DNA from 2 places in the Blastococcus sp. SYSU DS0539 genome. Region 2 is predicted to be linked to the other one. Evidence: predicted binding sites of a transcription regulator. Region 2 holds the regulator's gene; the other holds the start of a gene.
The links. The regulator LexA, encoded in region 2, represses DNA repair genes until DNA is damaged. The targets are predictions, from matches to a motif close to TCGAACANNTGTTCGA.
Positions count from the first base shown of each region.

Region 1: the regulator LexA is predicted to act here: its motif matches at 2,535-2,550, upstream of dnaB (replicative DNA helicase).

Region 1 is NZ_JBJHAF010000004.1:136,955-141,142, reverse strand. It holds gene ACI790_RS06890 (hypothetical protein) at 1-250, shown strand, start outside; gene rpsF (30S ribosomal protein S6) at 464-754, shown strand; gene ACI790_RS06880 (single-stranded DNA-binding protein) at 757-1,245, shown strand; gene rpsR (30S ribosomal protein S18) at 1,287-1,523, shown strand; gene rplI (50S ribosomal protein L9) at 1,535-1,981, shown strand; gene dnaB (replicative DNA helicase) at 2,634-4,004, shown strand.
Region 2 is NZ_JBJHAF010000001.1:47,930-52,117, reverse strand. It holds gene nrdR (transcriptional regulator NrdR) at 1-124, opposite strand, end outside; gene ACI790_RS00245 (hypothetical protein) at 519-1,277, opposite strand; gene ACI790_RS00240 (LysM peptidoglycan-binding domain-containing protein) at 1,421-1,660, opposite strand; gene lexA (transcriptional repressor LexA) at 2,152-2,916, shown strand; gene ACI790_RS00230 (enoyl-CoA hydratase/isomerase family protein) at 2,985-3,773, opposite strand; gene ACI790_RS00225 (ABC transporter permease) at 3,770-4,188, opposite strand, start outside.

The sequences.
Region 1 (4,188 bases), on a different contig from region 2:
GGGCAGCGCCGACGGCGCCGGAGCCGGCGGCGTCGCGGGCTCCTACGACGGCGCGTCGGTCCCGGTGTTCGGCCAGCTGGCCGGCCTGAGCTCCACCGGGCTGGACGACGAGGGTGCCGACCAGGTCGCCGCCCCGTCCGGCGCCGAGCCGATGGCCCTGCCGGCCGCGGCGCTGGCGGCGGTCGTCGCGCTGGCAGCGGTCACCGCCGCGCTGGTGCGCACCACGCAGGCGGCCCGCGCGACCCGCTGACCCGCGCGCGTTCCACGACGGCCGCCAGCCCCTCCGGGGGGGTGGCGGCCGTCGTCGTCGGTGGTGCTCGAGGACAGCGCCTGGCCGCCGCATCCGCACCGCTGGTAGCGTGGAGCTGCGCGTTCCGGCTCCTGCCGGGGCGCGCGACGCGTGTACGACCCTCCTGCTGCAGATTCCCTGCAGCCGCTGAGACCAGAGGAGGTGGGGTTCTCCGTGCGTCATTACGAACTGATGGTCATTCTCGACCCCGATCTGGAGGAGCGCACGATCGCGCCCTCGCTCGACCGGTTCCTGACCGTCATCACCAACTCCGGTGGCAACGTCGGCAAGGTCGACATCTGGGGCCGCCGTCGCATGGCCTACGAGATCAACAAGCAGGCCGAGGGCATCTACGCGGTCATCGACATCGATGCCGAGCCCGCCGCCGTCTCCGAGCTCGACCGGCAGCTGAACCTGAACGAGTCGGTCCTGCGCACGAAGCTGATGCGCCCCGAGGTCCACTGACCATGGCCGGCGAAACCGTCATCACCGTCATCGGCAACCTGACCGCCGATCCGGAGCTGCGCTTCACGCCGTCGGGCGCTGCCGTCGCCAACTTCACCGTGGCCTCGACGCCCCGGACCTTCGACCGCCAGTCGCAGGAGTGGAAGGACGGCGAGGCGCTGTTCCTCCGCTGCAACGTGTGGCGGCAGGCGGCCGAGAACGTCGCCGAGTCGCTGACCCGCGGGTCGCGGGTCATCGTCAGCGGCCGGCTGAAGCAGCGTTCCTTCGACACGAAGGAAGGCGAGAAGCGCACCGTCATCGAGCTGGAGGTCGACGAGATCGGCCCGTCGCTCCGCTACGCGACCGCGAAGGTCACGAAGGCCTCGCGCGGCGAGGGCGGCGGCGGCTTCGGCGGCGGCGGCGGTGGCGGCGGCTTCGGTGGTGGCGGCGGTGGCGGTGCGAGCGACCCGTGGTCGACGCCCGCCGGTCCGTCCGACGAACCGCCGTTCTGATCCCCCACTTCCTCTCTCACTGAATCTCTCTGGAGAACCAGGTGCCCAAGCCCCCTGTTCGCAAGCCCAAGAAGAAGGTCTGCCAGTTCTGCAAGGACAAGGCGACCTACGTCGACTACAAGGACACGACCCTGCTGCGGAAGTTCATCTCCGACCGCGGCAAGATCCGTGCCCGCCGCGTCAGCGGCAACTGCAGCCAGCACCAGCGTGACGTCGCCACGGCCGTGAAGAACAGCCGTGAGATGGCGCTGCTGCCCTACACCTCGACGGCGCGCTGATCATGAGCACGATGAAGCTGATCCTCACGCAGGAGGTCACCGGTCTCGGGTCCTCCGGTGACACCGTCGAGGTCAAGGGCGGCTACGGCCGCAACTACCTCCTGCCCCGCGGGCTGGCCATCGTGGCCACCCGGGGTGCCGAGAAGCAGGTCGACTCCCTGCGCCGGGCGCGTGCCGCCCGCGAGGTGGCCTCGCACGAGGACGCGCTGGCCCTGGCCGGCCGGCTCAACGGCCTCACCGTCCAGGTGCCGGCGCGCGCCGGGAACGGTGGTCGCCTGTTCGGCCGCGTCACCACCGCCGACGTCGCCGCCGCGGTCACCGCGGCCGGTGGCCCGGAGCTCGACCGTCGCCGGATCGAGCTGCCCAGCAGCATCAAGACCACGGGCCAGCACACCGTCACCGTGCGGGTGCACCCCGAGGTCAGCTCCCAGCTGACGATCGACGTCGTCGCCGAGTAGGGAACGGACCCTCCCGCGGAGGGTCGCTGCACTGCCCGTGAGGGGCGCCGGACACCGTCCGGCGCCCCTCACGGCGTTCCGGGTGCCGGCCCCGGTACGTCCCGCCGGTGCTCCGGCCGCATTCGCCGCTGACGGCGGCTGGGCAGCCGCCCAGCGGGCCGCCCGCACTCCGGTCACCCCGCGCCGGCCGCGTGCCATCAGCGGCTCCCCCAGGGCGACGGCGCCCGGGCTGACGCAGCCGCCGGCGGTCCTCCGACGCGGTGCGGTGCACCGCTGTGACACGTGGTGCGAAGCCCGAAAGTTTCTCGGCGGGTTTCTTCCGTCCACACCCGGTGCGCGGCATCCGCGCAGGTCGGCCGGGGTGTCGACCGGGACGGGGCGGTCGCGTCCCCCGCCTTCTCCACATGTCGACACGCCTCCGTCCACCGACTTGTCCACAAGTTGTGCAGATCGACGTGCACAGCGGTGGTGGACTCCGCCGCCGCAGCTTCCTAACGTCCTCTCCGGCCACCACGGGGACGGCGAACTGTCGGTCCCCTCCGGTAGGCATAGATCGAACGGACGTTCGGTCCGGCGCTGCCCGCCGAGCTCGCGTACTTCCCCTGCGCGGAGTGGTGATGCGGGCGCGCCCGCAAGGAGATGGAGGTACCCCGTGGCGGTGGCCGACGAGTTCAGCCGACCGTCCGTGACGGCGCCGGAGTACGACCGGCAGCCGCCCCAGGACGTCGCGGCGGAGCAGTCGGTGCTCGGCGGCATGCTGCTGAGCAAGGACGCGATCGCCGACGTCGTGGAGGTCTTGCACGGCAACGACTTCTACCGTCCGGCGCACCAGGTGATCTTCGACTGCATCCTGGACCTCTACGGGCGCGGTGAGCCCGCTGACGCGATCACCGTCGCCGCGGAGCTCAACCGCACCGACCAGCTGTCGAAGATGGGCGGCGCGGTCTACCTGCACACGGTCATCGCCTCGACGCCGACGGCGGCCAACGCCGGCTACTACGCGGCGATCGTCGCCGAGCAGGCCGTGCTGCGCCGCCTCGTCGAGGCCGGCACCCGCGTCGTGCAGCTCGGGTACGGCGCGGCCGGTGGCAAGGGCGACGTCGACGACATCGTCGACCGCGCCCAGCAGGAGATCTACGACGTCACCGAGAAGCGGATGAGCGAGGACTACTCGCGCCTCGAGGACGTCCTCCAGCCGACGATGGACGAGCTGGACGCCATCGCCTCCCGCGGCGGAACCGCCCGCGGCGTCCCCACCGGCATCCGCGACCTCGACGAGCTCACCAACGGCCTCCAGGCCGGCCAGATGGTCGTCATCGCGGCCCGTCCCGGTGTCGGCAAGAGCACCCTGGGCCTGGACATCGCGCGCTCGGCCACCGTGAAGCACCAGATGCCGGCGGTGATCTTCTCGCTCGAGATGAGCAAGCACGAGATCACCATGCGTCTGCTGTCGGCCGAGGCGAAGGTGCCGCTGCACCACATGCGCGCCGGCACCCTCTCCGACGAGGACTGGGCGAAGCTGGCCCGCCGCATGGGCGAGGTGGCCGACGCCCCGCTCTACATCGACGACTCGCCGAACATGACGATGATGGAGATCCGGGCCAAGGCACGGCGGCTCAAGCAGCGCAACGACCTCAAGCTCGTGGTCATCGACTACCTGCAGCTGATGACGTCGGGCAAGCGGGTCGAGAGCCGCCAGCAGGAGGTCTCGGAGTTCTCCCGTGCGCTCAAGCTGCTGGCCAAGGAGATCGAGGTCCCGGTCATCGCGATGTCGCAGCTCAACCGTGGCTCGGAGCAGCGTCAGGACAAGAAGCCGATGCTCTCCGACCTCCGCGAGTCCGGCTCCATCGAGCAGGACGCCGACATGGTGATGATGATCCACCGCGAGGACATGTACGAGAAGGAGTCCCCGCGGGCCGGCGAGGCCGACATCATGCTGGTCAAGCACCGCAACGGCCCGACGGCCAACGTCACCGTCGCCTTCCAGGGTCACTACAGCCGCTTCGTCGACATGGCGAACTGAGCGGTGTAGGAGGACCTGAATCCGTCACTGGCTACGACATGAGCGTCACCAGCACGCGACACCCTCCTGTCACCAGTTCCAACGGGTGAGTGTTACCCGTGTCCGTGGACAGGCGTCACGGAGTTTCACCGGTCGGTTGACCGGTGTAGATCCGGTATGCGGCCTGGTACTCGTAGGGCTTGGG
Region 2 (4,188 bases):
CGACGGTGGTGAACCGCCGCCCGCACGCGGGGCAGGACCGGCGACGCCGGGTGGTGGCGCCCTCGTCGGCCTCGCGCGAGTCGATCACCCGGCTGTCGGCGTTGTGGCAGAACGGGCAGCGCACGGTGGTTCACCCCCTTCCCTCTGCGACCCGCCACCGGCCGGCTGTGGACCCTCCTGGGGACATCCGGTGGATGCGCCGGGGAGAACCTAGGGACCAGCCTGTGGACGGGCTTACAGCTCTGTAACTACTAGATGTAGGGGAACCCTAGGACGGCCCACCCAAGATGTGCAAGTGATCGTTCCCTCGGCGTGTTCCGCCCCGACACTGCCGTGCGCACGCGGAACACCGGACCCCACCAGTCACACGACACGCCGGGCCGACGCGCGGACGGCACCCCGGGCCGCGGCCCGCCGGCCCGGCCGGCAGGCCGCGGACGGGGCTCCCGACGCACCACGACGCCGGACTCCTCCGGACGTCCGATGCCGACGAGGGGCGTGCCACGGTCAGGCGCCGCTCAGCGCGCGTCGACCCGCGGGCGGCGGGAGTGCGGGATCTGGTCGCTCAGCCGCATCGGCCGGGTGAGCAGATCGGCCTCGATGTCGGCGGGCGGGGTCCAGCCGCGCCCCCCGGGCGCCGCCACGACCGGGTGCACACTGCGGGCCGGCGGCACCGACCACGCCACGGTCCGGGGGTGGTCGTCCCGCGCGGCGGCCGGCACGTCGGCACCGCTCTCCGCGGGAACGACCGGGATCAGGCCGGTGTCGGCTGCCCGGTGGCGACCGGCCAGGCCCTCGGGAGCGGGCGCACGGTGCCGCCCGGGCGGCGGCGCCGGGACCGACGCCGCCGGGTCCGCCTGCACGTCGCTGTCCTCGGGCGCACGACGACGCCCACCGCCGCGGGCCGGGTTCGACCGCTCGCGGTGGTCCCGGACCAGCGGGAGGCTGGCGGTCGTGCCGGCGCCGGCGGGCCGACCGCCGTGCAGCGCGGACACCGCCTGAGCGACAGCCGGGTCCTGCGTCACGCGGGGCGCCGCCACGACGGCGACCTCCGGTGTGGCGGTGTGCGGCTCGGGCAGCCGCAGGGTGGAGAGCTCGGTCCACGCCGTCTCCTCGACCCCACCGACGACGACGCGCACCCACACCTGGCACGCCCCCGCGTCGTCATGCCGCCAGCCCAGCAGCTCACCCGCCCACCAGGCGCCCGCCTGGTAGACCTCGACGGCCTGGGACTGACCGGCGAACACCGCGGCGCGGTTCTCCATGACACTCGACACAGGCAGACCGTAAGCGGGTGATCAGCACGCAACGTGAACGTGCCAGCACAGAGGGTTGACGAAGTCGTCGGGGCGGGTTATGAAACTCTCGCCGTGGCGGACGCCACGTCGGGGGCGCCGCGATGGAGGCGCCGGCGAGCGGATCAGGGCAGGTGGAGCAGCTGCCCCGGCACGATGGCCGAATCGCGCACGTCGTTCAGCTCCTGGATGCCGTCGACGACCTCCCGCACGTCCCGCCCCTCGGCCGCCGCGCTCGCGATGGACCACAGCGTGTCACCCGGCTCGACGACGACGCTCGTGGTGCCCATCAGCTCCAGCCCGTCCCCGCCGCCCCCCAGCACCGCACCCGCCAGCGAGACCACGCCCAGGGCGAGCAGCAGCACGAGGACCACCACGAGCCGCCGGCCGCGCGCGGTGAGCCGCAGCGGAGGCAGCCCAGGCTCGGCCGGCCACTCCCCGGCACCCCGACGGGCTCCTGCACCCCGCCGGTCCACGGCCGACCGGGCCGCCGGTTCCGCCGATCCACCGCGGGGCGGGGCGACGACCGCGTAGGCGCGCGGGGCAGGCGGGAGGACGCGGAGGTGCCGCACCGGCCGCTCCCGAACCCGCTCCTCCGCCGCGCCCGACATCCCCCCGCGCACCGACACCGCCGCATTGCTGCCCATCGTCTCCCGCCCCTCACCTGGCCGGACCCACCCCGGCCCGAACGTGTGTTCGATTCGAACGCTTGTCCGATGTCTACCCCATGGGTCCGACACGAGCGGCGCGACACGGCAACTTTCGAACGCCTGTTTGAACTGGCCGGCGATCGGCGCTACGGTCGCTGCGACGACCAGGGCTGACCAGCTGCGCGGGCAGCCGGCGAGGAGGAGACGTGACGGAGTCGAGCGGGACGTCCGGCGGCCGACGCGGGACCCGGGGCGCCGCCCCGGACACGGCCGACGCCTCGGCGTCGGTCCGCACCTTCCCGGACCGGACGGCCGACGGTGACGGCCTGACCCAGCGGCAGCGCCGGGTGCTGGAGGTCATCCGCGACTCGATCGACCGGCGCGGTTACCCGCCGTCGGTCCGCGAGATCGGCGAGGCGGTCGGCCTGTCGTCGGCGTCCTCGGTCGCCCACCAGCTGTCGGTCCTGCAGAAGAAGGGCTGGCTCCGCCGCGACCCCAACCGGCCGCGCGCGCTCGACGTCCGGCTGCCCGGCGACGCCGGCCGCGGCGCCGCAGCCGTCGAGCCCCCGGTGGTCCGCGAGGGCGAGCAGGCCTCCGCGCCCACCTACGTCCCCCTCGTCGGCCGGATCGCCGCCGGTGGTCCCGTGCTCGCCGAGCAGGCGGTGGAGGACGTCTTCCCGCTCCCCCGCGAACTCGTCGGCGAGGGCACCGTGTTCATGCTCAAGGTCGCCGGTGACTCGATGGTCGAGGCGGCCATCTGCGACGGCGACTGGGTCGTCGTCCGGCAGCAGCCGACCGCCGAGAACGGCGAGATCGTGGCCGCGATGATCGACGGCGAGGCGACCGTGAAGACCTACAAGCGCCGCGACGGGCACGTGTGGCTGCTGCCGCACAACCCCGCGTACGAGCCCATCCCCGGCGACGAGGCCACGATCCTCGGCCGGGTCGTCTCGGTGCTGCGCCGGGTCTGACAACGCGATGATCACGGCGGGCCGGTCCTCCGAAGAGGACGGGCCCGCCGTGGTCGTCCGGGCCTCGGTCAGCGGCGCCGGTAGTCGCCGTCGCGCTTCTCGAAGAACGCCCGCAGCGCTTCCTGGTGGTCCTCGGTCCGGAACATCTCCAGGAACCGCTTGGTCTGCAGCGCCTGCCCCTCGCGGAAGTCCATCTCGAAGGCCCCGTTCACAGCCTCCTTCGTGACCTCGACCGACAGCGGTGCACGGGTCGCGATCCGCTGCGCCTTCGCCAGGGCCGCGGGCATCAGGTCCGCCGGCTCGTGGACCTCGGTGACCAGACCCCAGTTGAGGGCCTGCTCGGCGGTGTACCGGGCACCGGTGAGCAGGATCTCCTTGGCCGGGCCCAGGCCGATGACCCGGGGCAACCGCCAGAAGCTGACGATGAGGCCGACATTTACACCCGCCGCGACGAAGAAGGCATCGGTAGAGGCAATCCGGATGTCGCAGCACAGGGCGAACTCCAGGCCACCGCCGATGGTTGCTCCGTTGATCGCGGCGACGACGGGTGCGCGGAAGTTCTGCACGCCGTTGAGCACCCGGCTGAACTCGGCGAGGTAGTCCTTGAGCCGCTCGTCGCTGATGGACTGCTCCTCGCCCAGGTGCGCTCCCGCGGTGAAAGCCCGGCCCTCACCGGTGATCACCAGGCACCGGACGTTCTCGTCGGCGTCCAGGATGTCGAGCGCCCTCATGAACGAACGCCGGCTCTCCCAGCCGAAGGTGTTCGACGGGGGGCTGTCCAGGGTGAGGACGGCGATGTGCGGGGTCTCGTAGCGCAGGTGGACGCCGCTGCCGACGTCTGTCTTCATCTCGGTCATGCTGCTTCCTCCGGTGGTGTGTTGAGTGCGACGGACGGGGACCGGCGGGACCGCCGGGTGGACTGGCCGGGTCGACGGTCGAGCAGCCGCATGGCGAACACGGTCACCACGATGTTGATGAGCAGGACCACCACGGAGAGCGCCCCCACCCGCTGGTAGAGCGACTCACTGGCCAGGCTGTACAGCACCGTTGACACGGTGGGATTCGCGCCGGTGTAGAGGAACACCGACATCTCCAGCTCCCGGAAGAGCAGGACGAAATTGAGCATGCCCGCGGCGAGCAGCGAGGGGCGGAGCAGCGGCACCGTGATCCGCCGCCACGTACGCGCCCAGGACGCACCGAGGCTCCGGGATGCCTCCTCCACCTCCGCACCGATCTGTCCCATCCCGGCGTGGACGTAGGCGAAGGTCAGCG